3 regions of the Nocardioides sp. P86 genome follow, and region 3 is predicted to be linked to each of the others. Evidence: riboswitches for the same ligand, from Rfam matches in the RefSeq annotation. Region 3 holds a riboswitch; each other region holds the start of a gene.
The links. A riboswitch is a leader RNA that binds a small molecule or an ion and turns the genes downstream of it on or off. The one in region 3 is predicted to bind cobalamin.

Region 1 (8,080 bases), on a different contig from region 3:
GGCCGGCTCGACCACGACGGCGCGGCCGGCGTAGTAGCGAGCGAGCACGTCGACGGGCAGCCGGGCGTGCTGGCTGTGGCCGGGCAGGCCCGAGGGGTTGGTGAGCCGCACCCCGTCGTCGTCGGCCGCCCACAGCGTCACGAGGTGGCCGCCGCGCGCGGGCGGCGGCTCGGGGGCGCGGCGGACGGCCGGGTGCACGGAGGCGATCGCGAGCGCGCCGGCGGCGACCTCGCGGGCCAGGTCGGCGGCGGGGAGGTCGACGGCCACCCGCGCCCCGATGCCCCACCGGGTGCGCAGCAGCTCGACGAGGGGTGCGTAGACCAGGCCGTGGACGCGCTCGGGGGTGAGGACGTAGCCGCCGACCTCGAGCAGGTCCTCGGCGGTCGGCACGAGCTCGAGCCGCTCGCCGCGGCGGTGCTCCACGAGCCCGGCCAGGGCCGCGACGCCGCACATGCGGTGGGCCCAGAACGCGTAGCCGGCCGGGCAGCAGGCGCCCGTGGTGGCCCAGGCGGGGTCGTCCTCGGCCCGCGCGCTGCCGTCGACCAGCCGGGGGATGAGGGCGGGCGTGGCGTACTGGCTGACGTGGGGGTAGGGCTCCCCGTCCCGGCGTCGCAGCCGGGTGTCGGGCTCGGGGGCCGCGGCGGGGTGGGGGCAGTCGCGGCGGCGGTGGAAGGCGATCACCGCTCCACCGCCGTGGGTGGTGTGGCGGGCGTGGCGAGCGCGGCGAGCAGCCGGTCGCTGACCGCGGGCGCGCGCACCGCGACCCGGACCCAGGCGTCGTCGAGGCCGGGGAAGGTGTCGGCCCGGCGTACGGCGATCCCGCGCTCGCGCAGCAGCTCGTGGGCGCCGCGGCCGGCGCGCACGAGCACGAAGGAGGCCGCGGAGGTCACGTGGTCGACGCCGAGGTCGGCCAGGCCGCGCTCGAGGTGCTCGCGGTGGGCGACGACCTCGCGGGCGCGTCGGGCGCCCTCGGCGACCGCGGCGGGGGTGGAGCAGGCGGTCATCGCGGCGGCGGCCGTGGTGGCGACCGACCAGGGCACCTGCCCGCGGCGCAGGGCGGCGACCGAGCGGCGCGAGGCCAGCAGGTAGCCCGCGCGCACGCCGGGGACGCCCCAGTGCTTGGTGAGGCTGCGCACGACCACCAGGCCCGGGGCGCGCAGCCCGGCCACCGACGCGGTCTCGCCGGGCACGGCGTCCATGAAGGCCTCGTCGACCAGCACCACCCGCCCCGGGCGCAGCAGGGCCTGCACGGCCTCGGCCGGGTGGAGGACCCCGGTGGGGTTGGTCGGGTTGCCCAGCACCACGAGGTCGGCGTCGTCGGGCACCGCGGCCGGGTCGAGCACGAACGGCTCCGGCAGCAGCACCGGCGTGACGTCGTGACCGGCCTGCTCCAGCGCCGCGTGGGGCTCGGTGAACTGCGGGTGCACCACCACCGGGCGGCGCCACGCGCGCCACCGCGCGACGAGGGAGAAGGCCTCGGCCGCGCCTGCGGTGGCCAGCACCTCCTCGGCCGGCCGGTCGTGGCGCCGGGCCAGCGCGGCCTCCGCCTCGGTGGGGCTGGGGTAGGCGCCCGAGGCGTCCACGGCGGCGTGGAGCGCCGTGTCGAGCCACGCCGGCCGGGGGCCGTCGTGGACGTTGACGGCCAGGTCGAGCAGCCCGCTGCCGCGCACCTCGGCGTCGCCGTGGTGGCGCAGCGGGTCGACGGGCGGGGCTTCGTCAGCCATGGGCCAGGTCACGGGCCCGGGCGTGCACCGCGTCGGCGAACCGCTGGGCGAGGTGGGGGTGGCCGGCCCAGTGGGTGTGCAGGTAGGAGGCGTGCAGGCTGGCGGTGCCGAAGCCGACCGCCTCGCCGTCGACCTCCCAGGTGGCGGTGTCGCCCCTCACCGGCTCGACGTGGGTGCGGTGGAACTCGTGGCCGGTGACCTGCTCCCCGCGCCGGGTGAGCAGGCTGTCGCCGACCGCGGTCGCCACGGGGTAGCGCATGGTCAGTCGCGGCGTCATCTCCGCGGTGGCCGGCAGCGCACCCACCATCGGCGCCCCGTCGAGGGTGTCGCAGAGGTAGAGCAGCCCCGCGCACTCCGCCACCGTCGGCACGCCGTCGAGCACGGCCGCGCGCAGGGCGGCGCGCAGCGCCTCGTTGCCGCCCAGCTCCCCGACGTGGACCTCGGGGAAGCCGCCGCCGAGGTAGACCCCCGCCGTGCCGGCGGGCAGCGCCGTGTCGTGCATCGGGTCGAAGCCCACCACCTCGCAGCCGGCCGCGCGCAGCAGCTCCTCGGTCTCGGCGTAGCGGAACGTGAAGGCCCGCCCGCCCGCGACGGCCACGACCGGGCGGCCGGCCCCCTCGGGGCGGCGTACGACGGCCTCCGGCGCCCACGGGTCCTCCGCGAGGTCGGGCGCGGTGGCGGCGAGGGCGAGGACGGCCTCGAGGTCGACGTGGGCGGCGACGTGGTCGGCGAGGTGGTCCAGCGACTCCGCCGACAGGGCGCGCTCGTCGGCGGGCACGAGGCCGAGGTGGCGCGAGGGCGCGGAGACGCCGGCGTCGCGGGGGATGGTGCCGAGCACCGGCAGGTCGATGCTGGAGCGCACCTCGGCGGCGTGGCGCGGGGAGCCGGCCTGGTTGAGCACGACACCGGCCACGGTGACGGTGGGGTCCCAGGTGGCCATGCCGTGCACGACGGCGCCGATCGAGCGCGAGGAGCGCGAGATGTCGACGACGAGCACGACCGGGCTGCGGGTGAGGGCGGCGACGTGGGCGGTGGAGGAGAAGCCGCGGGTGCCGACGCGGCCGTCGTAGAGGCCCATGACGCCCTCGACGACGGCGACGTCGGCCGGCTCGGGGGTGCGGGCGCCGTGCAGCAGCAGCGGCACGACGAGGTCCTCGCCGACCAGGTGCGGGTCGAGGTTGCGGCCCGGTCGGCCGCAGGCGAGGGCGTGGTAGCCGGGGTCGATGTAGTCGGGGCCGACCTTGTGGCCGCTGACGACGTGACCGGCGCGGCGCAGCGCGGCCATCAGCCCGGTGGAGACCGTGGTCTTGCCCTGGCCGGTGGAGGGGGCGGCGACGACGACGCGGGGGAGCCGGGTCACCACTCGATCCCCCTCTGGCCCTTCTGGCCGCGGTCCATCTGGTGCTTGACCTTGGTCATCTCGGTGACCAGGTCGGCGGCCTCGACCAGCGCCGGGTGGGCGCGGCGGCCGGTGACCACGACGTACTGCCGACCGGGCCGCTCGCGCAGGGTGGTGACGACGTCGTCGACGTCGACCCAGCCCCACTCCATGGGGTAGGTGAACTCGTCGAGCACGTAGAGGTCGTGGCGCTCCTCGGCCAGGCGCCGCTTGACCTCGGCCCAGCCCTCGGCGGCCTCGGTGGCGTGGTCGGCCTCCGAGCCCTCCTTGCGCGACCACGACCAGCCGGCGCCCATCTTGTGCCACTCCACCGGACCGCCCTCGCCGGTCTGGTCGTGCAGCTCGCCGAGGCGCTCGAGCACGGTCTGCTCCCCGATGCGCCACTTGGCCGACTTCACGAACTGGAAGACCCCGACGTCCCAGCCCTGGTTCCAGGCCCGGATCGCGAGCCCGAAGGCCGCGGTCGACTTCCCCTTGCCGTCGCCGGTGTGCACCATCAGCAGCGGCTGGATGCGCCGCTGGGCCGTGGTCAGGCCGTCGTCGGGCACGGCCAGCGGCTGCCCCTTCGGCGCCATCAGGCGACCCGCTCGCGCACGGTGGCGGTGAGGGCGCCGGCGCTGACCTCGGCCAGCGGCACGTGCTCGGCGCCCAGGTGGGCCGCCAGGACGCTCCCGAGGCCCAGGCGCATCGGCCCGCTCTCGCAGTCGACGACCAGGGCGGCCTGGCCGGCGGCGGCGAGCGCGGCGGCGGCGCGTCGGGAGCGGGCGACGGCGTCGGTCCCGGCGGTGGCGCGGCCGTCGGTCACCACGACGAGCAGGGAGCGGCGGCGCGGGTCGCGCAGCCGCTCGGTGGCCAGGGTCCGGGCGGCCTCCTCGAGGCCCTCGGCGAGCGGGGTGCGCCCGCCGCCGGGCAGCACCTCGAGCCGGGCGGCGGCCACGTCGACCGAGCGGGTGGGCGGCAGGGTCAGCTCGGCGCCGGCCCCGCGGAAGGTGACCAGCCCGACCTTGTCGCGGCGCCGGTAGGCGTCGAGCAGCAGACTGAGGATCGCGGCCTTGACCTGCTCCATGCGGCGTCGTGCGGCCATGGAGCCGGAGGCGTCGACGCAGAAGAGCACGAGGTTGGACTCCTGGCCCTCCCGCACCGCCACCCGCAGGTCGTCGGCGTCGAGCAGCAGCCGTCCGCCGGCGCCCGGCGCGCGCCCGCGCAGCGCCTGGTGGGGCACGGCCGCGCGCACGGTCTCGGCGAGGTGGATCGCACCGGTGCGGCCCGGCCGCGCGCCGACGCGGCGTCCGGTGTCGGTCTCGGCCCGGCTGCGGCGTCCGCTCTCCCCGCGGCCGGTGCCGCGCACCGTGAACAGCCGCGCCCGGTACGTCGCGCCCGCCGCCACCGTCGTGCCCGCCCCCGCGGGGGACGGGGTCGGCTGCGGGGTCGGCTGCGGGGTCGGCTGCGCGGTCGGCTCCTCGGGCGCCTCCGCGGTCGGGTCCGGGCGGCCGGGGGTGTCGTCGGCCCCGCTCGCCGGCTCGGGCGGCTCGGCCGGCTGGGGCTGCTCGGTGGGTCCTTGGTCCGGCCCGCCGTCGGGCGCTCCCTCGGACCCGCCCTCCGGCCCCTCACCCGGTCCGTCGGGGTCGTCCTCGGGCTCGGGGCCGAGCACGTCGTCGAGGAGATCCTCGTCGAGGCCGGGGGCGTCGAAGGGGTTGCGACGACGGCGGTGGGGGAGGGCGAGCCGGGCGGCGGCGCGCACGTCCTCGACGCTGACGCGGGTCCGGCCGTGCCAGGCGGCGTGGGCCACCGCGGTGCGGGCGGTGACGAGGTCGGCGCGCAGGCCGTCGACCTCGAAGGCCGCGCAGAGCTCGGCGACCTTGAGCAGCACGTCGTCGTCGAGCACGACGTCGGGCAGCAGGGCCTGGGCGGCCGCGACGCGGCGGGTGAGGTCGGCCTCGGCGGCGGCCCACCGCCGCGCGAAGGCCTCGGGGTCGGCGTCGTGGGCCATCCGGCGTCGCACGACCTCGACGCGCAGCGCCGGGTCGCGGGGGGCGGCCACCTCCACGGTGAGCCCGAAGCGGTCGAGCAGCTGCGGGCGCAGCTCGCCCTCCTCGGGGTTCATGGTGCCCACGAGCACGAAGCGAGCGGCGTGGGTCACCGAGACCCCGTCGCGCTCGACGGTGGCGCGGCCCGTGGCGGCGGCGTCGAGCAGCACGTCGACGAGGTGGTCGTGGAGCAGGTTGACCTCGTCGACGTAGAGGATGCCGCGGTGGGCGCGGGCGAGCAGGCCCGGCTCGTACTCCGCCGCGCCCTGCGCGAGCGCCTTCTCCAGGTGCAGCGAGCCGAGCACGCGGTCCTCGGTGGCGCCGACCGGCAGCTCGACGAGCCTGACCGGGCGCTGCTCGGTCGGGGCGTCGGGCCGCTCGGCGGGGTCGGTGGAGAAGGCGTCGCCCGCGACCACCTCGATCGGCGGCAGCACGCCGACGAGACCGCGCACGATCGTGGACTTGGCCGTGCCCTTCTCGCCGCGCACGAGGACGCCGCCGATCTCGGGCGAGATCGCGCTCAGCACGAGCGCGAGCGACATGTCGGCGGAGCCGACGACGGCAGAGAAGGGGTAGTGCTGTGGCATGAGAGGCTCCCGCTCGTCCGCCATCGGAAAGGAACCCCGAGGCCGGTCTTCGGACTTCCCGGGTCGACGCTCGCGCATCGCCCGGGTCACCGCAGCGGGCCTGTGCCGGACTCTCACCGGCTTCCCAGATTCTCCCGTCGGTCTCGCGACCTCGGGGCACCTCGAAGCTGTGGCGGTCACGATAGCGTCACGCAGCGTGCCCCCCGACCTGTCCCCCCTCGACGGCCCCCCGCACGCCTCCGAGCGGGGGTCGGCACCGCGGCGCGTCGACGTCGTCGGCATCGGCGCCGACGGCTGGTCCTCGCTCACCGAGACCTCCCGCGCGCTGGTGGGCGAGGCGTCCGTGGTGCTCGGCAGCGCCCGGCAGCTGGCCCTCCTGCCCGCCGTCGAGGGCCAGCGCCGCCGGCCGTGGGGCCGACCCTTCGGCGCGTCGCTGTCCCTCACCCTGGCCGCCCACGCCGACGACGAGGTCGTGGTGCTCGCCTCCGGCGACCCCACCGTCTCGGGCATCGCCTCCACCCTGCGCGCCCTGGTGCCGCGCGAGCGGCTCGTCGTGCACCCGGCGGTGTCCTCGCTCGCGCTGGCCCGGGCCCGGCTGCACTGGTCCGACGAGGAGTGCGAGGCGCTCACCCTGGTCGGGCGCGACACCGACCGGCTGCGCCGCCACCTCGCGCCCGGGGTGCGCCTGCTCCTGCTGACCTCCGACGCCGGCACCCCCGCGACCGTGGCGGCCCTGCTCGTCGAGGAGGGGTACGCCGCGAGCGACCTCACCGTGCTCGGCGACCTCGGCGCGGCCCACGAGTCGCGCCTGGAGGCCACCGCCGGCGGCTGGGCCGACGTCGCCGCCGCCGACGTGCCCGCCCTGCACGTGCTCGCCCTCGAGGTGCGCCCCACCGGCGGCGACGTGGCGCCGACGGGCTCGTGGACCACCGGTCTGCCCGACGACGCCTTCGAGCACGACGGGCAGCTGACCAAGCGCGACCTGCGCGCGAGCGCCCTCTCCCGGCTGGCCCCGCGGCCCCACGAGGTGCTGTGGGACGTCGGCGCCGGCGCCGGCTCGATCGGCATCGAGTGGCTGCGCGCCCACCCCTCGCTGCAGGCCTGGGCCTTCGAGGCCGACGCCGGGCGCGCCGAGCGGGTGCGGCGCAACGCCCGCCGTCTCGGCGTGCCCCACCTGCAGGTGCGCGAGGGCCGGGCGCCCGCGGTGCTGGAGCGGCAGCCCAGCCCGCACGCCGTCTTCGTCGGCGGCGGCGCCACCGCGCCGGGTCTGCTCGAGCACTGCCGCGCCGCGCTGCGACCCGGTGGTCGGCTCGTGGTGCACGGCGTCACGCTCGAGACCGAGCAGCTGCTCGCCGCCGCCTACGCCGAGCACGGGGGCGAGCTGACCCGCCACGGTGTCGAGACCGCCGCCCCGATCGGCACGTTCACGGGCTGGACCCCCGCCCGCGCCGTCACCCAGTGGGCCTGGACCGCCCCGCCCGACCACCCGACCTGCTGGCCGGGCGACCCCGACTGGAGCACCCCGTGAGCCCCGAGCCCCCGCCCCCGACCGTCCGCTTCGTCGGGGCCGGCCCCGGCGCCGCCGACCTGCTGACCCTGCGCGCGGCGCGCATGCTGGCCGAGGCCGACGTGGTGCTCTACCCCGGCACCTACCTCGACGCCGAGGTGCTCGGCCACTGCCGCCCGCAGGCCCGCCTGGTCGACACCCAGGGCCTCGACCTCGACGCGATGGTCGAGGTGATGCGTGCGGCCCACGAGGCGGGGGAGCAGGTCGTGCGGCTCACCAGCGGCGACCCCTCGCTCTACTCCGCGCTCGCCGAGCAGACCCGCCGGCTCGACGCGGCCGGGGTCACCTGGGACGTCACCCCCGGCGTGCCCTCCTACGCCGCCGCGGCGGCCCTGGTCGGCCGCGAGCTCACCGTGCCCCTCGTGGCCCAGTCGGTGGTGCTCACCCGCGTGCAGGCCCGCTCCACCGCGATGCCGGAGGGGGAGTCGCTGGCCGCCTACGCCGCCACCGGCGCCACCCTGGCGCTGCACCTGGCCGTCACCCGCACGCGCGAGACCATGGCCGAGCTCGCCGGCCACTACGGCGCCGACTGCCCCGTGGCCGTCGTCTTCCGGGCCAGCCAGCCCGGCGAGCTCGTCCTGCGCGGCACCGTCGCCGACATCGCCGAGCAGGTGGAGGCGGCCGGGCTGCGCCAGGCCGCGGTCATCCTCGTCGGTCGCGCCCTGGCCCGCGACACCGACGCCTCGGGGGAGTCGTGGCTCTACTCCGCCACCCGCCCCCGCTCCTGAGCCGACTCAGCCCTCGGCCCGGTCCGGCACCGAGCGGGAGGTCCACAC
Region 2 (9,715 bases), on a different contig from region 3:
GAGGGCGACGTAGGCCTCGTTGTAGAGCAGCACGAGCTCCGGGCCCCAGATCAGCGTGATCGGGAAGCGGCTGCTCCACGCCGTCTCGAGGGCCTGGAGCAGGGTCGGGCTCCACGTGGACGGGTCCCCGACGGGCGAGCGCGACCAGTCGACCGCGCGGTAGGCGTCGGCCAGCGCACCGGCGTGGGCGAAGGGGTCCATCGGCTCAGGCTAGGCAGACGCGCGGGCGTCCCGGCCATCGTCCGGTCGAGGTGGTCTGGACCGGTCTCACCGCCGAGCGCCGGGGCGGCAGGTCAGGAGGCGCGCGTGCCCGTGGGCTGGCGGACCATCTCGGCGTCGCCGAGGCCGTGCTGCAGGCCCCAGGCGACGGCCTGGGTGCGGCGCTCGACGTCGATCTTGCGGTAGGCGCCGCGCACGTAGGTCTTCACCGAGTTGATCGACAGGTAGAGCCGCTTGCCGATCTCGACGTTGGTGTAGCCCTGGGTGATGAGGGCCAGGATCTGCGCCTCGCGCGGGGTGAGGCCGTTGTCGGCGGCGCCGCCGCGGGCGACGACGGCGGCGTGGGCCGCCCGGTCGACGGTGGGGCGGGGGCCCGGCGGGGGGCCGACGTGGCGGTGGACCGCCTCGATGCCGGCCACGAGCTGGGCGCCGGTGAGCGACTTCGAGAGCCGGCCGACGACGGGCCCGGCGGGCGCGCCCTGGGCGCTGTGCTCGCGCCAGGTGTAGACGACCGGACGCGCGCCCGAGGAGGCGGCGAGCGAGCGGAGCATCGAGTGGCTGCTCTGCGAGAGCCGCACCGGCTCGTAGAGGATGACGTCGACCGCCCTCGGCTCCACCAGCGCGTCACCGAGCTCCACCAGCACCACCCGCGAGCGGTAGGGCTCGAGCAGCGCACGCACGCCCGGCAGGACGACGTGGAAGTCGTCGACGAGCGTCGCGACGACGGGTGCGGAGGGACTCACGCCGTCGAATGTATACAGACGCCGTGACGTAAAGCACGACGCCCCTGCAGTCCTCACCCGATCGGGTGAGGTCAGCGGAGCACCCGGGCGTGGTCGGGCGAGAAGCCGTGCTGCATGCCCCACGCCACCGCCTGGGCCCGGCGGGAGACCCCGATCTTGCGGTAGCCGGTGCGGATGTAGGTCTTCACCGAGTTGATGCTGAGGTAGGACCGGTCGGCGATCTCCTGGTTGGACAGGCCCTGGGTGATCAGCGCGATCACCTCGGCTTCGCGCGCCGACAGGCCGTGGTCGCGACCCGGCCACGCGCCGCGGTCGTGCTCGTCGAGGTCCTCGATCTCACCGGGTCGCACGGTCTCCCCGGCGCAGACCCGGGTGATGGCCTCGACGATGTCGCGCGCGTCGGACTGCTTGGACAGGTAGCCCGACGCCCCGCGGGCGATCGTGCGCTCGACGAGGTCGGCCTGCACGTTCCAGCTGAAGACCACGACCTTGGGCGAGCCGTCGGCGACGAGGTCCTCCAGCTCGATCCCGTCGCCCTGCACCTGGCCGAAGGTGTCGTAGAGCACCACGTCGACGTCGCCGACCACGCCGACGCCGATGTCGAGCTCCACCACGTCGACGCGCGAGCGGTAGGGCGCGAGCAGCGCGGCGACGCCGGCGACGACGATCTCGTAGTCGTTGACGACCGCGACGCGCACGGGGCCGGCCGGGTTGCTCATGGCACGACAGTATTCACCCGGCGGGAGGAAGTGCCCACGGGCCGCCGGAATCTAGGTTCTGTCGGTGACGATGACGTCGGACCGGGACGGGGAGCGCGCGCACCCGTCGAGCGCCGGCGACCGTGCCGGCGACGCCCCGGCCACCTCGTCGGTCGTCGACTGGCAGGCCCATCCCCGCTACGGCGCCGTGCCGCTGCTGCGGCTGAGCCACGGCGAGCGGGCCTGCACCCGGCTGGTCGTCGTCAGCGCCCACCCCGACGACGAGAGCCTCGGGGCCGCGGGCCTCATGGCCACGGCCCACCGCCAGGGCGTCCCCGTCTACGTCGTGCTGCTGACCGCCGGCGAGGCCAGCCACCGCCCCTCGCAGCTCATGACGCGCCACGCGCTGGCGACCACCCGGCTGGCCGAGATGGAGAACGCCCTGGCCCGTCTCGCGCCCGAGGCCCCCCTGGTGTTCCTCGGCGCCGCCGACGGCGAGGTCGCCGCCCAGGAGCAGGCCGTCGCCGCGAGCCTCGCCGGCCTGGTGGGCGACGGGTCCAGCACCCTGCTGGCCGCGCCGTGGCGCCACGACGGGCACCCCGACCACGAGGCCGCCGGGCGTGCCGCGGCGGTGGCGGCGCAGCGCAGCGGTGCGCGGCTGCTGGAGTACCCCGTGTCGCTGTGGCCGACCCGCGGCCCCGAGGACGCGCCCTGGGAGCAGATGGTGCGCCTCGACCTCGACCCCGACCTCGTCGCGACGAAGGCCCGGGCGCTGCAGAGCCACGTCAGCCAGCTCTCCACCCTGCCCGAGCGGGTCCTGGCCCACTTCCGCGGGCCGGTCGAGCACTACGTCGAGACGCCGGCCGAGGTGCCGGTCGAGGGTCAGGCCGAGGACGCCGGTCCGGCGTAGGCGTCGATCTCGGCGAGCACGCGCGCCCGGGTGGTGTCGTCGGCGAACGACGCGCGCACGCCGGCGCGGGCGAGGTCCTTGACCCCGGCCTCGTCGAGGTCGAGCAGGTCGGCGGCGATCTCGTACTCGCGGTTGAGCGTCGTGCCGAACATCGGCGGGTCGTCGGAGTTGATCGTCACCACCACCCCGGCGTCGCGGAAGGCGCGCAGCGGGTGGTCGGCCAGGGTGGCGACGGCGCGGGTGGCGACGTTCGACGACGGGCAGACCTCCAGCGGCACCCCGGTCTCGGCCAGGTGGGCCAGCAGGGCGGGGTCCTGGGCCGCGGAGGTGCCGTGGCCGATGCGCTCGGCCCCCAGCAGGCGCAGCGCGTCCCAGACCGTCTGCGGCCCGGTGGTCTCGCCGGCGTGGGGCACGCTGTGGAGGCCCGCGGCGCGCGCGGCGGCGAAGTGGGGCTCGAACTGCGGGCGCGGCACGCCGATCTCCGGACCGCCGAGCCCGAAGCCGACCAGCCCGTCGGTGGGGTGGCGCAGCGCGAGGTCCAGGGTCAGGTCGGCCGCGGGCAGGCCGGCCTCGCCGGGGATGTCGTAGATCCAGCGGAGCACGATCCCGAAGTCGCGCTCGGCGGCGACGCGGGCGTCCTCGATGGCCTCGTTGAAGGCCCCGATCGCGACGTGGGGCTCGCCCCGCAGCGCCTGCACCGAGGTGTAGGGGGTGCAGGTCAGCTCGGCGTAGCGCAGGGACTGCGTGGTGGCCATCTCGCGCGCGATCTCGTAGGTGAGGAAGCGGATGTCCTCGGGGGTGCGCACGAGGTCGACCACCGCGAGGTAGACCTCGATGAAGTGGGCGAAGTCGCGGAAGGCGAAGAAGTCGCGCAGCGCGTCGGGGTCGCTCGGCACGGTGCCGGGGTGGCGCTCGGCCAGCTCGCTGACGATGGCGGGGCTGGCCGAGCCGACGTGGTGCACGTGCAGCTCGGCCTTGGGCAGCCCGGCGACGAAGGCGCGCAGGTCGGGACGGGGGCCGAGCCCCGTCGTGGAGGAGTCGCTCACCCCACGGTCTCGTTGATCTGGTCGAGGATCTGCTCGGGGTCGCCGGAGATCTGCTCACCGTCGAGGAGCACCGTCGGGGTGCCCTGCACGCCGGCGTCCTGGGCGGCGGTGGTGGCGGCCTCGACCCAGTCGACCATCGACTCGCCGAGGATGCCGTCGCTGACCGCCGACTCCTCGGCGCCGGCCTCGACGGCCAGGTCGAGCAGCGCCTGGTTGTCGGGGAAGGGGCCCTCCTCGGAGGGCTGGTTGGCGTAGAGCAGGTCGTGGAACTCCTTGGCGGTCTCCGGGCCGCTCTCCTCGAGCACGACGGCGAAGGCGCTGGTGGCGCGCTCGGAGTAGTCGCCGATCCGGCTCAGCAGGTTGAAGGGGCGGTACTCCACCAGCACCGACCCGTCGTCGGCGAGCTGCTGGAGCTCCTCGCCGGTGCCGGCCTCGAGCTGACCGCAGAAGGGGCAGAGGAAGTCCTCGTAGATGACGACCTGGTGCGGGGCGTCCTCCTCGCCGATGGTGACGCCGTACTCGCTCTGGCCGGCCGGGGAGGCGGTGACCTCTCCCCCGCCCCGCAGGCTCTGGACCCCGAAGGCGATCCCGACCACGACGACGAGCGCGAACACGACCAGCGTGATGCTGCGGATCGTGCGGCGGCGCTCCGCGCGCTTCTGGTCCGCGAGGGCGGCGGCGGCGCGCTGCGAGCGCTCCTGCTGACTGGGCTTCTTGGCCATGGGGTTTCCTCGGCGGTGCGGGTCGACGGCTGGCGTCCAGAACTCTAGGGGCCCGACCTGAGCCGTCGCTGAGTCGGGCCGAGCGCCTCGGCGCGTAGGGTGCGCGCCATGAATGATCGACTGGTCTGGATCGACTGCGAGATGACCGGGCTCGACCTCGGTGCCGACGCCCTGATCGAGGTGGCGGCCCTCGTGACCGACTTCGACCTCAACGTGCTCGGCGAGGGCGTCGACCTCGTCGTGCGCCCGCCGGCCGCCGCGCTGGAGCAGATGGGCGACTACGTGCGCGACATGCACGAGAAGTCGGGGCTGCTCACCGAGCTCGACGCCGGGCTGACCATGGCCGACGCCGAGGCCGCCGTCCTGGCCTACGTGCGCGAGCACTGCGGCGAGGGCAGCCGACCGCCGCTGGCCGGCAACACCGTGGGCACCGACCGCGCCTTCCTGGCCCGCGACATGCCCGAGCTCGAGGCCTTCCTGCATTACCGGATCATCGACGTCTCCTCGATCAAGGAGCTGGCCCGGCGCTGGTACCCCCGGGCCTACTACGCAGCCCCCGAGAAGCGCGGCAACCACCGCGCCCTGGCCGACATCCAGGAGAGCATCGAGGAGCTGCGCTACTACCGCGAGGCGGTCTTCGTGCCCCAGCCCGGGCCCGACAGCGCCGCGGCCCGCGCCATCGCCGCCACCCACGGCGGGTCGATCACGGGCCTCGATTCCACCTCCGGGAGCTGAGTCCCCTACACTTCATCGCGCGGTTCCGGCTCCGTCCGGCGCGCGCATGGTGGGTATAGCTCAGCTGGTAGAGCGCTGCCTTGTGGTGGCAGATGTCGCGGGTTCAAGTCCCGTTACTCACCCCGACACCGAGCCCCCGACCTGGTCCCCAGGTCGGGGGCTCGCTGCGTCCGGCGACACGTCCGGCACCAATGAGTCCGGCACCGATGAGTCCGGGTCGCACCGCCGGTCTGCTCCTGTGCCCGGCTCCCCCACCCGCCCTGGAGGCACCTCGTGAAGCTCCTGCTCACCTCCGGCGGCGTCACCAACGCCGCGATCGAGGCCGCCCTCGTCGACCTGCTGCCCCGGCCGGTCGAGGAGTGCCGCGCCCTCCTGGTGCCGACCGCCCAGTGGGGCCACCCGATGTGCGGGCCCGGCTCGGTGCGCGGGGCCGTGGTCGGTGCGGCGCCGCACGACCAGTCGGGCGTGTCCCTGCCCTGGGCCTCGGTCGGGCTGCTCGAGCTCACCGCGCTGCCCAGCATCGGCCCCGAGCGCTGGGAGCCGTGGGTGCGCGACACCGACGTGCTGCTGGTCGACGGCGGCGACGCGACGTACCTGGCGCACTGGCTGCGGGCCTCGGGCCTGCTCGACGTGCTCGCGACGATGCCCGCGCTGGTCTGGGTGGGCACGAGCGCCGGGAGCATGGTGGCGACGCCGCGGATCGGGGCCGACTTCGTGGAGTGGGCCGGCGCCGAGGACGACCGCACCCTCGGCTGGGTCGACGTGTCGATCTTCCCCCACCTCGACCACCCGCAGATGCCGGAGAACACCCTGGCCGCGGCCCGCAGCTGGGCCGCGGGCCTCGACCACCCCTCCTACGCCCTCGACGACGACTCGGCCCTCGTGGTCGACGACGGCGAGGTCAGGGTCGTCTCCGTGGGGCGCTGGGAGCGGCTCGGGGCCTGACCGGGCTGGTGCGCCCGGGGATGCTGGGGGCATGAGGCCCTCCGCCGCGCCCACCGCGACCGCCGTCGTCGGGCTCATCGGCCTGCTGACGGGTGCGCTCACCGGGTGCGCGGCGTCGGCCGACGACCTCGCCGCGCGGGGCGAGCGCTCCCCGAGCGTGGTCGACGTCGTGGTCGAGCCCGACGCCGCCGACGACGGCGCCGGGCCACTCTCCGCAGCCAGCCACCACGTGCGCGCGGTGATGCGCGCCGACGCCACGGCCGAGGAGGTCATGGCCCTCTTCGACGCCTACGACGACCAGGTCGAGGCCGGCGACGTCGTGTCGGTGTCGGTCACCCTGGAGGGGGCCACGGGCGCCTCGCTGGCCTCGGGCGAGGGGGTGGAGGTGTCGCTGCGCGAGGTGGAGGACCTGGTGCGCGCCCAGGCCGACCCGGTGGTGACGTCCTACCTGCTGCAGGACTACCCCGACCTCCCGCTCGTGCAGGTCGGGCTGGCGCCGGTGTCCTTCGCCGAGGTCGTCTCGGTCGCCGACCGCTACCTGCTCCTCGACGACCTCGAGTCGGTCACCGTCTCCTCCGGCGACCTCGTGCTCCGGCGCGAGGCCGTCGACGGCTCGGCCGAGCGGGTCGCCGCCCGCGAGGCCGCGGTGCTGGCCGTCGCCGAGCGCTTCGACCTGCTCGGCGCCGACGTCTCGGGCCGGGGCCCCGACCTCGAGGTCGACGTCGCCGACGGCCAGGAGGCCGCCGCCCGCCGCTTCCTCGCGCGCACCGCGACCGACGACGTCGGGCGGGTGGTCGTGCGCTGAGGACTCAGCGCGCGACCCCGCGCCCCCGGCGTACGCCGAGCAGCGCCGCGCCGCCTGCGAGCGCGGGGCCCCGCGGGTCGCGCGGGTCGCGCGGGTCGGGCCGGGCGACGTCGGTGGCAGCGGGCTCGGACTCGCACTCGGTCACGGGCGCATCCTGCCACCCGCCCGACGCGGACGTGGGGCGCGCGCGGGAGCGGTCGTTGGTAACGTGCGCAGCGCCAGTCGACCCCCGGGTGCGCCGCGAGGCGGGCCCGGAGGTCAGGGAACCCGGTGAGAGTCCGGGACTGACGCGCAGCGGTATGGGTGACGGGCGGGACCTCTGTCTCACGACAGGCCACTGGACGAGAGTCCGGGAAGGTGTCCCGCGCCGGGTGATCCCGAGTCCGAAGACCTGCTGGCCCTTGCGGCAGCCGCCGTGAGGTCGTGACGGGCTTCGCGCACGAGCCCCGGCCTCCGGAGTGACCTCCATGCCCGACCCGACCCTCCCCACCGCGCGCCGGCGGCGCGACCGCTGCCCGGGGGTGACCCGCCCGTGGCTGGCCGACGACGGCGCTCTGGTGCGCCTGCGCCTGGTGGGCGGTGCGCTGCCGGCGCCCGCCCTGCTGCGGCTCAGCGAGGTCGCCCAGCGCTGGGGCGACGGCGACGTGCACCTCACCGCCCGCGCCAACCTGCAGCTGCGGGCGCTGTCCCACGACGGCGACCGCCTCACGCCCCCCGTCGCCGAGGCCCTCGCCGCGACCGGGCTGGTGCCGGCCCCGAGCCACGACCTGGTGCGCAACGTCATGGTCTCGCCGCAGTCGGGCCTGGCCGGCGGGCGCGCCGACCTGCGGCCCGTGGCCGCCCTGCTCGACTCCCTGCTGCGCGCCGACGACGACCTCACCGCGCTGCCGGGGCGCTTCCTGCTGACCCTCGACGACGGTCGCGGCGACCTGCACGAGGCGCCCACCGACCTCGGCCTGGTCGCCCTCGACGCCACCCGGGCCCAGCTGCGCGTCGGCGCCCGGGGCTGGGGCGCGGTGGTCGACCTGCCCCGGGCGCCGCAGGCCGTGCTCGACCTCGCCCGCGACTTCCTGCGCCTGCGCGGCGGGAGACCCGACGCCCCGTGGCACGTCGACGAGCTGGCCGGTCTCGGCGTGCCGCTCGCCCACCCCCTCGCGCGCCCGACCGACCCCGACCCGGCCGCGCTGGTCACCGCCGACCCCCTGCCGGCCGGCCGCGTGCCGGGCGGCACCCACGTGCTCGCCCCCGAGGGCCGCCTCGACCCCGCCCTGGCCCGCGCGCTGTGCCGCACGGGCACCGACCTCGTGGTCACCCCGTGGCGCGGCGTGCTCGTGCCCGACCTCGCCCCCGCCCCCGCCCAGGAGACCACGCGATGACCACGCTGCTGCGCCGGCCCGGCCGCCACTACCCCTACGTCGCCCTCGGCCCGGAGATCTACCTCGACTCCTTCGCCACCATCCGACGCGAGGCCGACCTGTCGGGCGTGCCGGAGGAGGCCGAGAAGGTCGCGGTGCGGATGATCCACGCCAGCGGCCAGGTCGACCTGGCCGCCGACCTGGTGCTCCACCACGACCTCGGCCGCGCCGGGCGCGAGGCGCTGGCCGCCGGCGCCCCGATCCTCACCGACGCCCGCATGGTGGCCATGGGCATCACGGCGGGCCGGCTGCCGGCCGGCAACGAGGTCCGCTGCTTCCTCACCGACGAGCGGGTGCCCGCCCTGGCCCACGACTGGGGCACCACCCGCAGCGCGGCCGCGGTGTCGCTGTGGGAGCCCCACCTCGAGGGCGCGGTCGTCGCGATCGGCAACGCCCCCACCGCGCTCTTCCACCTGATGGAGATGCTCATCGACGGCGCCCCGCGACCGGCCGCGGTCGTGGGCTGCCCGGTGGGCTTCATCGGCGCCGCGGAGTCGAAGCAGGCGCTGGCCTCGCTGGCCGCCGACCACGGGATCGACGTGCCCTTCGCGACCGTGCGGGGTCGCCGCGGCGGCTCGGCGATGGCCTCGGCCGCCGTCAACGCCCTGGCCCAGGAGGCGGAGTGACCAGCCCGGTGACCAGCCCGGCGACCAGCCCGGCGTCCGGCCGCTTCCACGGTGTCGGCGTCGGGCCCGGCGACCCCGAGCTGCTCACGCTGAAGGCCGCGCGCCTCATCGGCGACGCCGACGTCGTGGCCTACCACGCCGGGCCCGGCAAGGAGTCGAACGCACGGCGTACGGCGGCGGGCCTGCTGCGGCCCGGCGTCGTCGAGGAGGTGCTGGTCTACCCCGTGACCACCGGCGCCACCGAGCACCCGGGCGGCTACACCGGCGCGCTCGCGGTGTTCTACGAGGAGTCGGCGCAGCGCCTGGCCGCCCACCTCGAGGCCGGTCGCGACGTCGTGCTGCTCTCCGAGGGCGACCCCCTGTTCTACGGGTCCTACATGTACATGCACGACCGGCTGGCCGAGCGCTTCGAGACCGAGGTCGTGCCGGGGGTGCCGGCCTTCGCCGCGGCCGCCGCGGCCGTGGCCTCGCCGCTGGTGCGCCAGACCGACGTGCTCACGGTGCTGCCCGGCACCCTGCCCGAGCCGGAGCTGGCGCGTCGCCTGGCCGACACCGACGGCGCGATCATCATGAAGCTGGGCCGCACCTTCCCCGCCGTGCGTCGCGCGCTGGCGGCGGCCGGGCGCCTGGAGCACGCGATGTACGTCGAGCGCGCCTCGATGCCCGCGCAGCGCTGGCTCCCGGTGGCCGACGTCGATCCCGCGACGGTGCCGTACTTCTCGCTGGTCGTCGTGGCCGGCGACAGCCGCCACGGACGCCGCACCCGCGACACCGGGCTGCCGGACGTGGCGGCCGCAGCAGGGGTCCCGGCGGCCACCGAGGCGGCGGAGCTGCTGGTGGTGGGGCTGGGG
Region 3 (9,715 bases):
CGCACCTGGCCCGCAAGCGGGTCGGGCGGATCGGGGTCGTCGCTCCCTTCACCGCCTACCCGTCCTACCTCCAGCGGCTCACCGGGATCCTCCGCGGCGCCTCCGGCCAGCAGCTGGAGGTCGGGGTCTTCGACCACGAGTCGGCGGCCACGGCCGCGACACCGCTGCTGGCGAGCATCCCCGTGCGCGGTGCGGTCGACGGCCTGATCGTCATGGGCTCCTCGATCGAGCAGGTGGTCGAGGAGCGGCTGCTGGCCCACGGGGTGCCGGTGGTCGTGGTCGACGCCGACAGCGGCGCCTTCAGCGTGGTGACCATCGACGACTTCGGCGCCGGTCGCACCGCCGCGCAGCACCTGCTCGACCTCGGCCACCGCCGGCTCGGCTACGTGCTGGAGCGGCAGGAGGCGGAGTACGAGTCGCAGGCGCGACGCCGACTCGGGGGCTTCCGCGAGGCGGTCGCCGAGGTGCCCGGGGCCACCCTCGAGGTGGTCTCCTGCCTCGGCACCGCGGCGGCCGCGGAGCAGGTCGCGGCCGGGATGCTGGCCGGCGGACCGGGCGGGCGGCCGACGGCGGTGATGGCCCACTTCGACGACCTCGCGCTCGGTGTCGTGCGGGCCGCGCGGGCGCTCGCGCTGCGGGTGCCCGACGACGTGAGCGTGCTCGGCTTCGACGACGGGCCGGTCGCCGACGCCGCCGACCTGTCCACGGTGCACCAGCCCTTCGAGGAGTCCGGGGAGGTCGCCGTACGCCTCCTGCTGCAGGCGATGGCGGCGGCCGTCGCCGGGGCAGCCGCCCCGCAGCGCCAGACCTCGGTGCTCGACTGCTCGCTGGTGCAGCGCGCCTCCACCGCCGCCCCGTGACGGGGCGCCGCGTCCTCGGAGCGGCCAGCGAGGGTCCCGTACAGCGACTGGATCGTTCTAGAAAAGTGCTTTACAAGAAGTTGTTGACGCGCGTGACGGACGCCACTTAGGTTGGCGCCGTCGCGGACTCGGGTCCCACCCGCGGCACCCCGATCGAAGGAGCACCCGTGACCAGGACGACCGTCCGCTTCCCCGCCCGGCTCACCGGCCTCGTGGCGACCCTCTCCGTGCTGGCCGTGGCCGGCTGCGGCGCGCCGGGGTCGGGCAACGAGACCGCGACCCAGGACCCCGACCGCGAGGTGGGCACCGAGCTCACCGACGAGGACGTGACCCTGGACCTCTACCTCGAGACCGGCTTCCCGCTGGTCGAGGAGCTGAGCGAGGAGTTCACCCGCCAGCACCCCAACATCACCTTCGACATCCGCAGCGACCAGTTCGCCGCGCTGACCGAGAACGCCCCGCGCGTCATGGCCAGCGACGACGCCCCCGACCTCATCCGCCTGCCCACGATCGTCGACGCGGCCAAGGACGGGCTGCTGCTCGACCTCGACCCCTACTACGACGCCTTCGGCTGGGACGAGTTCCCCGAGTCGCAGCTCGAGCAGCTCCGGGTCGACGACGACGGCACCCGCGGCAGCGGCTCGCTCTACGCCATGGGCGTGGGATACTCGGTGACGGGCGTCTACTACAACACCCGCATCGCCGAGGAGATCGGGCTCGAGGAGCCGCCGGCCACCATCGACGAGCTCGAGGACGCCATGGCCGAGGCCAAGGCCGCCGGCGAGCAGCCGATCGTGCAGTTCAACGACATCGGCGGCGTGGCCTTCCCGTTCCAGGCCCTGCTGAACCAGATGGGCGACCCGGCCGAGGTGGCCGCGTGGACCTACCAGAAGCCCGGCGCCACCATCGACACCCCGGCCGCCGTCGAGGCGGCCGACTACGTCGGGCGCTGGGCCGAGGAGGGCTACTTCCCCTCCGACGCCAACAGCCTCGACTACACCACGATGATGGGCCGCTTCGTCGACGGCGAGGGCCTGTTCATGTTCAACGGCGACTGGGAGTCGGCCAACCTCGACACCTCCATGGGCGAGGACGTCGGCTTCTTCCTCATGCCCCCCGTCGAGGAGGGCAACGCCCCGGTCGCGATGGGCGCCCCCAACACCTACGCGATCCCGGCCAAGGCCGAGCACGCCGACGAGATGGCCTACTTCCTGAACTGGGTGCACACCGACGAGACCGCCCGCGAGATCGTCGTCGAGCAGGGCGGCGCCGCCCCCGGCGGGCCCGCCTCGCTGCCGCTGCCCGAGGTCGACCCCGACTCGCTGATCGCCCAGACCCTCGCCGGCGCCCAGACCATCGGGGAGTCGGGGGTGCTGGTGGACTTCATCGCCAACGCCACCTCCGGCATCTACGCCAACTCGATCCGCCCGGAGCTCCAGTCGCTCCTCGACGGGCGCACCAGCGGCGCCGACGTCCCCCCGGCGCTCCAGGCGACCTACGAGGACGAGCTGTCGTCGTGAGCGTCTCCGCAGCTCCCGTGGCGGCTGGGGAGGCCCTGACCTCCCCGGCCGCCACGGGCCGCGCACCCCGGCGCGGTCCCCGCCCCGGCGGCCTGCGCCGGTGGGGCCACCTGGCCTTCGTCGCGCCGGCCCTGGTCTTCTACGGCTACTTCGTGCTCTTCCCGCTCGGCACCTCGGTGCAGTACTCCCTCTACGACTGGAACGGCATCGGCCCCGCCACGTGGGTGGGTGCGGAGAACTACCGCCGGGTGCTCACCGACCCCGACCAGCTCGAGACGCTGCTGCACGCCTTCGAGCTGATCCTGTTCTTCACCGTCGTGCCCGTCGTGCTCGGCCTGGTCGCCGCCTCGCTGATGCACGGGCTGCGACCGGGTCCCTTCGCGACCGTCTCGCGCACCGTGCTCTTCATCCCGCAGGTCATCCCGCTGGTGGCCGCCGGCATCGTGTGGGACTGGGTCTACTCCAGCGACGGCATCGCCAACGAGGTGCTGCGCGCGATCGGGCTCGGCGACGTCGCCCGGCCCTGGCTGGCCGACTTCGAGACCGCGCTGCCCGCGGTGGGGCTCATCGGCTCCTGGGTGATGCTCGGCCTGTGCACCCTGCTGCTGCTCACCGGCATCAGCAAGATCGACCCCTCGCTCTACGAGGCGGCCCGCATCGACGGGGCAGGGCGGCTCAGCGAGCTGCGCCACGTCACCCTGCCCGGTCTGCGCCGCGAGCTGGGCGTCTGCGTCACGGTCACCATGATCGCGGCGCTGGCCAGCTTCGACATCATCTACATCTCGACCCAGGGCGGCCCCGGCCGCTCCACGATGGTGCCCGGCGTGGAGATCTACCGCCTCGCCTTCACCGAGCGCGAGATCGGCCAGGCCTCGGCCATGGCCGTCGTGCTCATGGTGCTGGTGCTCGTCACCATCGTGCCCGTCCAGCGACTGACCCAGAGGGCCGACCAGTGACCGCGACCCGCCGCGCCGACCTCGCCGGACGAGGCCTCCTCGTCGTCTTCATGGTGCTGACCCTCGTGCCCTTCGCCAGCCTGCTGCTGACCGCGCTCCAGCCGCAGGGCAGCATCCCCACCGGGCTCAGCTGGCCCGCCGACCCGCAGTGGCACAACTTCGTCGACGCCTACCGCGTCGCCGACCTCACCCCGCTGCTGGTCTCGAGCATGCTCATCGTGGCCGGCGTCGTGCCCGCCGCGCTCGTGCTGGCCAGCGTGGCCGGCTACGGGCTGGCCTCGCTCAAGGTGCCCGGCGCGTCGTGGATCTTCCTGCTCTTCGTGCTCGGGCTCACCATCCCGTTCGAGTCGCTCATCACGCCGCTCTACTACCAGATCGAGGCGCTCGGGCTGCTCAACACCCGCGCCGCGCTCGTGCTGCCGCTCATCGCGCTCTACATGCCCTTCGCGGTCTTCTGGATGCGGGCGCACTTCCTCACCGTGCCGGTCGAGCTCTCCGAGGCGGCCTACGTCGACGGCGCCGGGGCCTGGCGCACCTTCCGCCACATCCACCTGCCGCTGGCCGTGCCGGCGCTGTCGTCGCTGGCGATCCTGCTCTTCCTGTGGACCTGGAACCAGTTCATCCTCGCCATCGTCCTGGTCAGCGACCCCAGCAAGCGCACGATGGCCGGCGCGCTCGGCGCCTTCCAGGGCCAGTACGGCACCGACATCGCGCTGCTCTCCGCCGGCTCGCTGCTCATCCTGGCGCCCACCGTCGCGGTCTTCGTGCTCTTCCAGCGCCAGTTCTCCCGCGCGCTGCTCCAGGGCGCCGTCAAGGGCTGACCGCCCGCCGCCTCGCGCCCCTCCCGTCCACGCCCGTCCACGCCCGTTCCCGACCCCTCGAGGACCACCGTGCCCCAGTACGACCTTCCCGCCGCCGAGCTCGCCGCCTACCGCGGCAGCGTCACCGAGCCCACCGGCCTCGCCGCCTTCTGGGAGGAGACCCTCCAGGCCTCCCGCGCGCGCGCCCGCGCTCCCCGGGTCGAGCCCGTCGACGCCCGCCTGCCCCTGGTCGAGGTGAGCGACGTGACCCTCAGCGGCTACGACGGCGAGCCCGTGCGGGCGTGGTACCGCCGCCCCGCCGGGGTGGGCGGCGACCTCCCGCTGGTCATCCGCTACCAGGGCTACACCGGCGGCCGCGGCCTGCCCCACCAGGTGCCGCACTGGACGCTGGCGGGCTACGCCACCCTCGACGTCGACAGCCGCGGCCAGGGCTCCGGCGGCGGCTGGGTCGGCGACACCCCGGACCCCCACGGGCACGGACCGTCGTACCTCGGGGGCTTCATGACGCGCGGCCTGGAGGACCCGGCCCGGCACTACTACCGCCGGCTCCTCACCGACGCGGTGCTGGCGGTCGACGCCGGCGTCGCGCTGCCGGGCGTCGACCGCGACCGGGTCGTCGTCGCCGGCGTCAGCCAGGGCGGCGGCATCGCCCTGGCCGTCTCGGGCCTGCACGACGGGCTGGCCGGCGTGCTCGCCGACGTGCCCTTCCTGTGCGACATGCCGCGCGGGGTGGCCATCGCCTCGGCCGGCCCCTACCTCGAGGTGGCGGCGTTCCTCGCCTCCCACCGCGACGCCGCCGACCGCGCCTTCGCCACGCTGGCCCACTTCGACGCCGCGGTGCTGGGGCGCCGCGCCACCGCGCCCGCGCTGATGTCGGTGGCGCTGATGGACACCGTCTGCCCGCCCTCCACCGTGCACGCGGCGCGCAACACCTACGGCGGGCCCAGCGAGCTGGTCGTCTACCCGTGGAACGACCACGAGGGAGGGCAGTTCCACCAGGAGGCGGCCCAGCTGGAGTGGCTGGCCAAGCTCCTCGGCGGCCCCACCCCCGGCCGGGCCTGAGCCGTGCCCGCGCGGGTCACCGTGGTCGACGTGGCCCGGGAGGCGCGGGTCTCGGTGGCCTCGGTCTCCCGGGCGCTCAACGACGCCCCCGGCGTCGGCGCCGCGACCCGCGACCACGTGCGCGCCGTCGCCCGACGGGTGGGCTACGAGCGCTTCGCCCCGGCCGCCGACCTGGCGCACGGAGCGGGTCGCGGCTCCGGCCCCGCGGCGGCCACGATGGCCGACGTCGCGGCCCGCGCGGGGGTCTCGCCCGCCACGGTCTCGCGCGCCCTCGCCGGCTCGCCCCGGGTCAGCGCCCCCACCCGCGCACGGGTCGAGGCGGCCGCCCGGGAGCTCGGCTACACCGTCTGCACCGCCGCGGCCTCGACCGCCCGGGCCCGGTGAGCGCGGCGCCGGGGGCGACCGCGGCGTGCTAACTTCGCCGCGAGCCAGAACACATCTGACGATGTGCGGGAATCCGGTGAGAATCCGGAGCTGACGCGCAGCGGTGAGAGTGACTGGTGGGACGACGCACCACTGGGCCCGTGGCCTGGGAAGGTGTCCCACCGGGACGAACTCGAGTCCGAAGACCGGCTGGCTCGCCTGACCGATGCCGGCCCGCGCGACTCGGGTCCCCGACAGATGCGAGACCCCTGTGGCCGTGACCCGTCCCGCCCCGTCGACCGCGCCCGCGCGCGCCGCCGACCCGCCCCCGCCCGGCGTACGACGCGGCCCGCGGCTCGCGCTGCACCTGGGCCTGCTGGCGGCCCTGCTCGTCTCGCTCGTGGTGGCCCTCGCGCTGGGCTCGGAGCGGCTGCCGGTGGGTGGCGTCGTCGACGTGGTGCGCGAGCGCGTGCTGCACGGGCGCCCGGGCCCCGACCCGGTGCTCGACGTCATCGTCTGGGAGCTGCGCGCCCCGCGCGTGCTGATGGCGGCGGTGGTCGGCGCCGGGCTCGCGCTGGCCGGCACGGCGATGCAGACCCTGGTGCGCAACCCGCTGGCCGATCCCTACCTGCTCGGGGTCTCGGCGGGTGCCGGCGTCGGGGCGACGGCGGTCATCGCCTTCGGCGCGCTCGCCGCGCTCGGGGCGTGGGCGCTGTCGGTGGGCGCCCTGCTCGGGGCGCTCGGCGCGGCGGTGCTCGTCTTCGGGGTCTCGCTGGCCCAGGGCGGCCTGACCCCGCTGCGGCTGGTGCTGACCGGGGTGGTGATGTCGTCGGCCTTCTCGTCGGTCTCCAGCCTCATGGTCTTCCTCGGCGACGAGCCGCGCGCCACCGAGTCGGTGCTCTTCTGGCTGCTCGGCTCGCTCGCGGGCGCGACCTGGGCGCAGCTGGTGGCGCCCGTGGCGGCGGTGCTGGTGGCGGCGGTGCTCGTCCTCGGCGTGCACGGCTGGCTCGACGCGCTGGCCACCGGCGACGACACCGCCGCCGCGGTGGGGGTGCCGGTCGCCGCGCTGCGGATCGCGCTCTTCGTCCTCACCTCCGCCCTCGTCGGGGTGCTGGTGGCGGTCTCGGGGGGCATCGGCTTCGTCGGCCTCGTCGTGCCCCACCTGGCGCGCCTGGTCGTCGGCGGCGGCCACCGGGCGATGCTCCCGGTGGCCGCGCTCGGTGGCGCGGTCTTCCTGGTGTGGGTCGACGTGGTCGCCCGCACCGTCGTGAGCCCGCAGGAGATCCCGCTGAGCGTGGTCACCGGCCTCGTGGGCGCGCCGGTCTTCCTGCTGCTGCTCGGGCGCCGGCGCTACCACTTCGGGGGCGGGGCGTGAGCGGCCGGCCCGCACCGGCCCTGACGGCCCGGGCGCTGTCGTGCGCGGTCGGTGGGCGCGTCGTGCTGCGCGGCGTCGACCTCGACCTGGCACCCGGCACCACCACCGCCGTGCTCGGCGTCAACGGCTCGGGCAAGACGACGCTGCTGCGCACGCTGGCGGGCCTCCAGCGCCCCGAGACCGGGGCGGTGCTGGTCGGCGACCGCGAGGTCCACGACCTGCCGGCGCGCCGCCGGGCGCAGGTCGTGGCGTTCGTGGCGCAGGAGGAGAGCCCGCCGGCCGACATGACCGCGGGGGAGTTCGTGGCGCTGGGTCGCCTGCCCCACCACCGGCCGTGGGCGCGCGGCGACGGCGACCGGACCCACGCCCGCGCCGCCCTCGCCGAGGTCGGCCTCGACGCCGCCCTCGACCGGCCCTGCGCCCAGCTCTCGGGTGGCGAGCGGCGCCGCGTCTGCCTGGCCCGCGGCCTGGTGCAGGACTGCGAGCTGCTCGTGCTCGACGAGCCGACCAACCACCTCGACGTCAGCCACCAGGTGGCGCTGCTCGCGCTGCTGAGTGCCTCCGGGCGCACCGTGCTCACCGCGCTGCACGACCTCGCGCTCGCCGCGGCCTACGCCGACCAGGTGGTGGTGCTCCACGAGGGCCGGGTCCACGCCGCGGGCGCGCCGCACGACGTGCTCACCCCCGACGTCGTCACCCGCGTCTTCGGCGTCGACGCCGCCCACCTCAGCGACCCGCGGGGTCGCCACCACCTCGTCGTCGGCCCCGGCCGCCACCTGCGCTGACCCGGCTCCGCCGCGTCGGCCCACCGCCCTCCCACCACCCTCCCACCGCCCTCCCGTCGCTCCTCCCTCCCGAAGGCAGGTCCTCCGTGCACCGTCCCCTCCTCGCCCGTCCCCTCCTCGCCCGTCCCCTCCCGGTCCGTCTCATGGCCGTCCGCCCCGTCTCCGCGCTCGCGGCCGTGGCGGTCCTCGCCCTGACGACGTCGTGCGGTGCCGGCCCCGCGACCGACCCGGCGGCGGGCTCGCCGGGCGCGACCGGCGCCTCGCTCGTGCTCGACAACTGCGGGGAGGAGCGCGCCTACCCCGACCCGGCCGAGCGGCTCTACGTCTACGACGGCGGCATGATCGCGATGGTGCTCGCCGTGGGTGCGGCCGACGCCGTCGCCGGCATCAGCGGGCTCCAGGACGACGCCGAGGCCCTCTCCCGGGTCTATGGCGAGGACGTCGTGGCCGACCTCCCGGTGGCCAGCGAGGACCGGCCCACCGTCGAGAACGTCCTGCTCCAGCGCCCCGACCTCATGCTCGCCGGCTGGAACTACGGGTGGGACGAGGACGCCGGTCTCACCCCCGACGGGCTGGCCGAGCGCGGCATCGCCGCCTGGACCCTCACCGAGTCCTGCCGCCAGGGCGACGGCGAGAGCCGCGGCGTCGTCGACCCCTGGACGGCGCTGAGCACCGACCTGACCGCGCTGGGCCGCCTCACCGGGCACGAGGACGACGCGGCCGCCCGGGTCGCCGACGTCGAGGAGCGCCTGGCCCGGCTGCGGCAGGCGCCGCGCGCCGAGGAGACGCCCACCGTGTTCCTCTTCGACAGCGGCACCACCTCGCCCTTCACCAGCGGCTCCTACGGCGGGCCGCAGGGCGTCATCGACGCCGCCGGTGCCCGCAACGCCACCGAGGACGTCGCCGACACCTGGACCACCGTGTCCTGGGAGCGGGTGGCGGCCGCCCGGCCCGACTACATCGCCTTCGTCGACTACCCCGGCCAGAGCTTCGAGCAGAAGGTCGCCGTGCTGCGCGCCAACCCCGCCACTCGCGACCTGCCCGCGGTGCGCGAGGAGCGCTTCCTCGACCTGCCCTACGCCGCCTGGGTCAGCAGCCCGCTGAACATCGACGCCGCCGAGCAGCTGCGCGCCGCCCTGGAGGAGGTCGACCTGCTGCCCGACTCCGGCATCGAGCCCGCCCACGACCTGCGGCCCTGAGCCCGCGCCCGGCTCAGGGCGCGCGCAGGTGGGCGCGCTGGCCCTGGCGCCCGATGAGGCTGAGGAACTCCACCGGGCCGGCCGAGGTCGCCCCGAACCAGTGCGGGGTGCGGGTGTCGAACTCGACGGCCTCGCCGGGGCCCAGACGCAGGTCGTGCTCGCCGAGCACGAGGCGCAGCGTGCCGTCGAGCACGTAGGCCCAGTCGTGGCCCTCGTGGGTGCGCAGGGTGGGGCGCGCGTCGTCGCGGCCGGTGGGCAGCACGAACTTGTAGGCCTGGATGCCGCCGGGGCGCCGGGTCAGTGCGATGACGCTGCCGCCGTCACCGGTGGCCACCGGGCGCAGGTGCACCCGGGGGTCGCCGGTGGCCGGTGCGTCGACGAGCTCGTCGAGGGTGACCCCGTGGGCGCGGGCCAGGGGCAGCAGCTGCTCGAGGGTGGGGCGGCGCAGCCCCGACTCGAGCCGCGACAGCGTGCTGGTGGAGACGCCGGTCTCGTCGGCGAGCTCACCGAGGGTGAGGCCGCGGCGCTGGCGCAGGGCACGCAGTCGCGGGCCCACGGCGTCGAGGGTGCGGTCGGCCTGCTCCCGGGGGTCGGTCACCGGGCCAGTTTGCCGTTCGGCAACAGAGATTGCCAGGCGCGGTCCAGACCGTCATCGTCGGGAGCCACGGCCGCCGCGGTGGCGGCCACGGAGGGAGACCCGTGACGCACGCGTTCGACAAGGACTACTGGGACGCCGTCTGGCGCGGCGACCGTGCCCTGGCCATGGCCGCCGGC

Region 1: another riboswitch for cobalamin. It lies ahead of M3673_RS12790 (VWA domain-containing protein); the one in region 3 lies ahead of M3673_RS04335 (FecCD family ABC transporter permease).
Region 2: another riboswitch for cobalamin. It lies ahead of M3673_RS12765 (nitrite reductase); the one in region 3 lies ahead of M3673_RS04335 (FecCD family ABC transporter permease).

What each region holds. Positions count from the first base shown of each region.
Region 1 covers NZ_JAMAYE010000002.1:1,144,170-1,152,249, reverse strand. Annotated here, with positions in the region: gene M3673_RS12810 (hypothetical protein) at 1-681, opposite strand, end outside; gene cobC (Rv2231c family pyridoxal phosphate-dependent protein CobC) at 678-1,724, opposite strand; gene M3673_RS12800 (cobyrinate a,c-diamide synthase) at 1,717-3,084, opposite strand; gene cobO (cob(I)yrinic acid a,c-diamide adenosyltransferase) at 3,081-3,698, opposite strand; gene M3673_RS12790 (VWA domain-containing protein) at 3,698-5,737, opposite strand; cobalamin riboswitch at 5,760-5,916, opposite strand; gene cbiE (precorrin-6y C5,15-methyltransferase (decarboxylating) subunit CbiE) at 5,934-7,265, shown strand; gene cobM (precorrin-4 C(11)-methyltransferase) at 7,262-8,032, shown strand; gene M3673_RS19675 (precorrin-2 C(20)-methyltransferase) at 8,039-8,080, opposite strand, start outside.
Region 2 covers NZ_JAMAYE010000002.1:1,133,762-1,143,476, forward strand. Annotated here, with positions in the region: gene M3673_RS12710 (SpoIIE family protein phosphatase) at 1-201, opposite strand, end outside; gene M3673_RS12715 (response regulator transcription factor) at 294-962, opposite strand; gene M3673_RS12720 (response regulator transcription factor) at 1,034-1,681, opposite strand; gene M3673_RS12725 (PIG-L deacetylase family protein) at 1,752-2,570, shown strand; gene M3673_RS12730 (adenosine deaminase) at 2,543-3,616, opposite strand; gene M3673_RS12735 (thioredoxin domain-containing protein) at 3,613-4,338, opposite strand; gene orn (oligoribonuclease) at 4,447-5,073, shown strand; tRNA gene M3673_RS12745 (tRNA-His) at 5,123-5,195, shown strand; gene M3673_RS12750 (Type 1 glutamine amidotransferase-like domain-containing protein) at 5,347-6,018, shown strand; gene M3673_RS12755 (hypothetical protein) at 6,050-6,823, shown strand; gene M3673_RS12760 (hypothetical protein) at 6,828-6,968, opposite strand; cobalamin riboswitch at 7,084-7,216, shown strand; gene M3673_RS12765 (nitrite reductase) at 7,291-8,199, shown strand; gene M3673_RS12770 (precorrin-8X methylmutase) at 8,196-8,864, shown strand; gene M3673_RS19675 (precorrin-2 C(20)-methyltransferase) at 8,861-9,715, shown strand, end outside.
Region 3 covers NZ_JAMAYE010000001.1:949,322-959,036, reverse strand. Annotated here, with positions in the region: gene M3673_RS04365 (LacI family DNA-binding transcriptional regulator) at 1-860, shown strand, start outside; gene M3673_RS04360 (ABC transporter substrate-binding protein) at 1,028-2,380, shown strand; gene M3673_RS19555 (carbohydrate ABC transporter permease) at 2,377-3,336, shown strand; gene M3673_RS04350 (carbohydrate ABC transporter permease) at 3,333-4,157, shown strand; gene M3673_RS04345 (acetylxylan esterase) at 4,227-5,219, shown strand; gene M3673_RS19550 (LacI family DNA-binding transcriptional regulator) at 5,223-5,603, shown strand; cobalamin riboswitch at 5,632-5,812, shown strand; gene M3673_RS04335 (FecCD family ABC transporter permease) at 5,860-6,957, shown strand; gene M3673_RS04330 (ABC transporter ATP-binding protein) at 6,954-7,742, shown strand; gene M3673_RS04325 (ABC transporter substrate-binding protein) at 7,886-8,941, shown strand; gene M3673_RS04320 (XRE family transcriptional regulator) at 8,955-9,539, opposite strand; gene M3673_RS04315 (methyltransferase domain-containing protein) at 9,641-9,715, shown strand, end outside.